One region of the Suilimivivens sp. genome, then DNA from elsewhere that is predicted to be linked to it. Evidence: predicted binding sites of a transcription regulator. Region 1 holds the regulator's gene; the other holds the start of a gene.
The links. Region 1 encodes Rex, which represses fermentation and respiration genes when NADH is low (regulators of the CRP and FNR family bind a similar motif). Its sites were predicted from a motif close to ATTGTTAANTANTTAACAAT; they were not measured.

Region 1 (3,178 bases):
ATCCTGGATGCCGTCCGGTTAATGAAGTATCTGTCATGGGAAACATACAGGACAGTTCCTTCATAGGCATTTACCGCATCCTCAAGGATTTCCTTGGAGGCGATATCAAGGTGGTTTGTCGGCTCATCCAGGATCAGGAAGTTGGATTCGGAAAGCATGAGCTTAGCCAGGGAAACGCGACCTCGTTCTCCACCACTTAAATCACGGATCAGTTTGAATACATCATCACCGGTAAACAGAAAAGCTGCAAGTGTATTACGGATCTGGGTACCGGTAAGAGAAGGGTACTCATCAGAAATTTCGTCAAAAAGCGTTTTGTCCGGATGCAGGACATGATGCTCCTGATCGTAGTAGCCAATATGTACATTTGTACCAAGTGTGATCGTACCACTGTCGGCAGGAACAAGGTCATTGATGATCTTAAGGATCGTGGTTTTCCCTGTACCGTTATCACCAATGATGGCTACGTGTTCGCCTCTTTTAATATCCATGCTGATATCCTGGAACAGGGAAAGGTCATCGAAGGATTTGGCAAGATGCTCTATATGAAGAACATCATTTCCACTCTGACAGCGGGGAGTCAGTGTCATATGGATATCAGCCCGGGTTTCCGTTGGTTTTTCAAGGACTTCAATCTTATTCAGCATCTTTTCCCGGCTTTCTGCCCGTTTGATGGATTTTTCACGATTAAAGCTTTTCAGCTTTTCAATGACTGCCTCCTGATGACGGATCTCCTGCTGCTGGTTCAAATAGGCATTTCTTGCAGCAGTACGCAGAATTTCCTTTTTGGCGGCATAAGCTGTGTAATTGCCAAGGAAGGTAGTAGCCTTTGTCTGATCAATTTCAATGATCTTGCCGGCAAAACGATCCAGAAAATAACGGTCATGGGAAACAGTAAGAACGGCACCCTTATAATTCAGAAGATAGTTTTCAAGCCAGGCAATTGCATTCAGGTCGAGATGGTTTGTTGGCTCATCGAGGATGATCAGCTCCGGTTTTTTCAGGAGGAGCTTTGACAGGGCGACTCTTGTTTTCTGACCACCGGAGAGAGTGGAAATCTGTTTGCCAAAATCCTCTTCGGCAAAGCCAAGTCCCTTTAGCACACCACCGATCTCACTCTGATAGGCATAGCCGTTTTCCAGTTCGAACTGATGGTTCAGCCTGGCATAGTTTTCCATGAGGCTGTCCAGCTCACTGCCGTTTACAGTATGCATTTTTTCTTCCATCTCACGGAGCTGTTTTTCCATGGCAATGACAGGTGCTTTGACAGAGAGTAATTCTTCATAAATGGTATTTTCACTGTTTACATTCTGGTTCTGCGCCAGATAGCCGAAGGAGGCCTCCTTTTTCAGGGTGACGATACCGGAATCAGCAGGCAGCTCCCCAACGATGATACGCAGCAGAGTAGTTTTGCCCACTCCGTTGATACCAACAATTGCTGCTTTGTCGTGCTCTTCAATATGGAAGGAAACATCCTTGAGGATGGGTTTTTCATTAAAGGCTTTGGATAGATTCTGACAGGATAAAATCATAAAAAAATGTCCTTTTCGTATTTGTTTTTATCATCTTAGAGTGTAGCGTTTTGGCGGCTTTCTGTCAATGCAGGAAGAATTGACATTTTTTTAACATTGAGCTATGATAAAATTATTAATCATATGGGAGCTGGTATTGTGGAAAATAAAGGAATATCACAAGCCGTCATAGGACGGCTGCCAAGATATTTCCGGTATCTTGGTGAACTGAAGGACCAGGGGATCGAGCGGGTTTCCAGTCAGGAATTAAGTGATATTATGAAGGTGACTGCTTCCCAGATCCGGCAGGATTTCAACAATTTCGGTGGCTTTGGACAGCAGGGCTATGGATACAAGGTAGAATATCTCTATGGCGAGATCGGTAAGATACTTGGTCTTGATCAGACGCATAATCTGATCATCATAGGTGCCGGAAATCTTGGTCAGGCGCTGGCCAATTACATGAACTTTGAAAGAAGAGGATTTTTATTTCGGGGGATATTTGACAATAATCCGGCGCTGTATGGCAGGAAGATCCGGGATATGGAAGTGCTTCCCATGAGGGAGCTGTCGTCCTTTGTCAGAGAGAATGCGATCGACATTGCAGTGCTTACCATTCCAAAGAACTGTGCAGTAGAAGTAGCCGAGGAACTGGTCAAGGAAGGAATCCGTGGCATCTGGAACTTTGCACATGTGGATTTGAATGTGCCGCCGGATGTACAGGTTGAGAATGTACACCTTTCAGACAGTCTCATGAAGCTGACCTATAATATTAACCGATATGAAACACATTATGATGCCTGATGATTGGAGTGAGGAAACGTGGCAAAATCAGACGAAGAATTCAGACATGCCCTTTCTGGCAGGAAGCTGCCGCCATTGACATTGGATCACCAATGGCACCAGCTGGTTGTAAGCATAGGGGCAGAGAAGAAGATTCACACACTATCTGCAGAACAGACAGAGCTGTTAAAACAGCAGGCCGGTGCGGCGAATGAATTGAAGAAGCTGAAAAAACTGAAAAAAAGACTGATGGACGAGATCGTTACACTGGCTGAGACCGGATGTGACGGGACAGATAAGAAGGCTGAAAAGAAGCTGGATGAGCATAAAGCACTGATAGAAGAATGTAACAGAAAGATTGATGAATGCGAGGATCTTCTGATCAGTCTGCCGGGAGAACTGGATGAGGTCAATCGTAAGCTGATGCTGAAGACCATGGAGATTTCCTATGACCTGCTTAAGAAAAATGGGCAGGAAATTGAAACTCTCACAGAATGGATTGATTCTACGAGAGAAGAATTAAAGGAAAAGCTGGTGAGAAGGCAGGAGATGCAGGGAACCAGCCAGAATATTTATACTTATATGCATAATGTCTTCGGACCGGAAGTAGTCGATATATTTGATCTTCAGAATTTTAAGCCTGTTATAAAAGAACAGGAAGAAAAGAAATCATAGAAAGTCTGCCCGCTGGCGTACTTTCTATTTCTTTTTGAAGGGGGTTTTATGGAGTATATTGTTACATCCAAAGAGATGAGAGTGTGTGACATGACAGCGATCAAAGACTGTGGGATACCTGCCATGGTACTGATGGAGAGAGCGGCACTTTCTGTGTTCTCTGAGATAGAGGCATTTCTCTCTGAAACGATCCGTATTGCAATATTTGC
Region 2 (3,178 bases), on a different contig from region 1:
TTGAATACATCAATGACACGTCCCTTTTCATGGGCGCCTACAGAAACACCACCGCCCATATGTACTACGATCAGATTCAGGGATTCATAGGAAACGCCCTTCTCCTTCGCATATCTCTTGGCTACAGCCTTCTGGTTCAGGGCATGGAACACGCTCGTTCTTGGAAGCTCCGGTACACCTGAATATCTTGCGATAGGCATCAGTTCATCTACTACGACAGGGTCAACAATATAGGAAGGAACACCGATTTCGTCCCCGATCTCTCTTGCCAGAATGCCGCCAAGATTGGATGCATGCTGTCCCTGCTTACCGATCTTCAGGTCATGAAGCAGATCATCACTGACTGCATAGGTGCCACCCGGGATCGGCTTTAACATACCACCACGGCCTACAATTACCTGCAGGGATCTGATATCAAAGTCCTTCTCCTTCAGCAGGTCAAGAATGATCTGCTTACGGAAATCCTTCTGGTCTACGATAGACGCATACTGTGCGATCTCTTCGGTAGAATGACGAAGGGTTTCTTCAAATAACAGGGTTTCATCTTCGAATACACCGATCTTGGTGGAAGTAGAACCCGGATTGATAATTAAGCTCTTAACTGACATGATTACCTCCTACTGATTCTTTTTCATTTCTTCTGCTACCACTGCAGCAAGTGCAATGGAATTTACCTTGGTTTCAAATGTGTCAGAACGGGATGTCAGGATAACAGGAGCCTTGGTTCCTGTCAGGATACAGCCATTCTTTACTTTTACAAGATGAACGATTGCCTTGTATACCAGATTTCCTGCATGGATATCGGGGAAAAGAAGGATATCGGCATCGCCTGTGATCTTACGATCCATGGCTCCCTTTTCTTCTGCTGCTGCCCTGTCAATGGCAATATCAAGAGAAAGCGGTCCGTCTACGATACAGTCCTTGATCTCGCCTTCCTCGTTCATTCTTGTCAGCTCTGCCGCCTCTACGGTAACAGGCATCTTGGGATTTACTACTTCTACCGCTGCAAGGGGAGCTACCTTCGGACACTCTACGCCGCAGGCCTTTGCTACCTCTACAGTATACTTAATGATAAACTTCTTATCCTCTAATGTGGGGTAAGGCATAAATGCAACATCTGTAAAGAAAAGCAGACGGTCGATCCCGGGAATCTCAAATACACACACATGGGAAAGAGGCTGTCCGGTACGAAGCCCGACTTCCTTGTTCAGCACGCTCTTTAAGAAAGTCTTGGAATCCAGAAGACCCTTCATATACATATCTGCCCTGCCATCGTGTACAAGAGAAACTGCCTTTAAGGAAGCCTCTACTACATCAGGCTCATTGATGATTTCATATTCATCCATATTCATGGAAAGGGAGGCTCCGATCTCACGGATCTCTGCTTCATTACCAACCAGAATCGCATCTGCAATACCACGCTCCTTTGCAGCCTTAACTGCCTCCAGCACAGCCTTATCCTGTGCCACTGCAACGGACAGAATCTTCTTACTGCACTCTGACACCTTGGACAATAAATCATCAAAATTCTTGCTCATTTGTTCACACCTCTTATTTTTATTTGTTAAATTTATAACATAATCACAACAAAAAAATCATAGCACATTTGCGGGGAAATAGCAATCCCATGGGCTTTTTTTCTGCCTTTTCTATCTGGTATGCATGGATCTTCCAAACAGAAGCAGCATAGGGAATATCTCCAGTCTTCCTGTCAGCATACAAAGGGATAGCAGTACCTGTGCCCAGTCAGAGTAAATCCCGAAGTTATTCATGGGACCTACACCGCCAAGTCCCGGTCCTATATTGTTAAAGCAGGACAGCACTGCTGTCACATTGGTCGTCAGATCCTTGCCATCCAGGGAAAGGATCCAGGTAAACAGACAGATCAGGATCAGATAAGCTGCTGCGTAGATCCTGATGGAATTCAGTGTTTCCTTATCAATAGGCTTACCATCAATCCTCACGGGATTGATCGCCTTCGGCGTAATGATATGCCTTACCTCTGCCATCATGGCCTTTAACAGGATGATCAGTCTTGATACCTTGAAGCCACCTCCGGTAGATCCGGCACAGGCACCGATAATCATTAGAAGTACAAGCGTATGCTTGGAAAATTCAGGCCAGAAATTAAAGTCCACCGTGGCAAAACCGGATGTGGTCATAATACTAGCCACCTGAAAAAATGCATTCCTGACTGTTGTTCCAAGTCCTGTCACCCGGCTGAAGGTATTGATAGAAATCAATACAGTGGCTGTAATTACAATTCCAAGATAAGCTTTTACCTCTTCCGATTTCAGTGCATCCTTTACCTTGCCGAGAAGCAGAAGATGGTATACATTAAAGTTTACGCCAAATAACAGCATAAAAATTCCAAGCAGGATCTCAATATAAGCACTGTGATAACCGGCCACGCCCGCTGACGACACTGCAAATCCACCGGTTCCTGCTGTTCCAAAGGCTATACAGAAGCTATCAAATAACGGCATTCCCCCAAGCAGGAGCAAAACAAGCAGTATCATCGTCATGGCTGCATATATACCATACAGGATCATAGATGTAGTCCGCATTCTCGGCACCAGCTTGCCTGCAGTAGGTCCCGGCACCTCTGCACGTACAAGATGCATGGAATTGTCATTTTCCATAGGCATGACCATCATTACAAATACCAGGACACCCATACCACCGATCCAATGGGTAAAGCTTCTCCAGAACAGAACGCCATGTCCAAGGAGCTCCGGCTGCGCCAGCACAGAAGCGCCTGTGGTGCTGAAACCGGATGCGATCTCAAACAGGGCACTCCAGTAGGAACGGAATCCCCCTGCCATATACAGCGGCATGGCACCGATCAGGGAAATGATGATCCAGGTCGCCGCCACGATAAAGTATCCATCCCTGCTGCTGAGTCTTCTGTCCGACTGCCTGACTCTTGCCATAAGTACCCCTGGGATCAGTGCCGCCAGGATCGTAACAGCAAAAACCCATGCATCTCCATCTCCATAATACAAGGCAACAAGAAGCGGCAGTACCATGAGAGCCGCTTCAATCAATATGATTCTTCCAATAAAACTGACTATTTTTCTTTTATTCATTTCTCTGCTCCTAGGAAGCAAATATGTCTTCCAGTCTTGCGATCTGTCTGTCAATGACAGCTACCAGTACCGTATCTCCTGGAAGGATC

Region 2: ptb (phosphate butyryltransferase) is a predicted target of Rex. The motif match lies at 1,561-1,580, and genes of this name have one in related genera.

Annotation. Positions count from the first base shown of each region.
Region 1 covers NZ_JAXXXI010000035.1:140,789-143,966, forward strand. Annotated here, with positions in the region: gene WJQ40_RS05760 (ABC-F family ATP-binding cassette domain-containing protein) at 1-1,532, opposite strand, end outside; gene WJQ40_RS05765 (redox-sensing transcriptional repressor Rex) at 1,671-2,315, shown strand; gene WJQ40_RS05770 (hypothetical protein) at 2,334-2,969, shown strand; gene WJQ40_RS05775 (NAD(P)H-hydrate dehydratase) at 3,018-3,178, shown strand, end outside.
Region 2 covers NZ_JAXXXI010000042.1:26,826-30,003, forward strand. Annotated here, with positions in the region: gene buk (butyrate kinase) at 1-608, opposite strand, end outside; gene ptb (phosphate butyryltransferase) at 618-1,538, opposite strand; gene WJQ40_RS08095 (TrkH family potassium uptake protein) at 1,650-3,089, opposite strand; gene trkA (Trk system potassium transporter TrkA) at 3,100-3,178, opposite strand, start outside.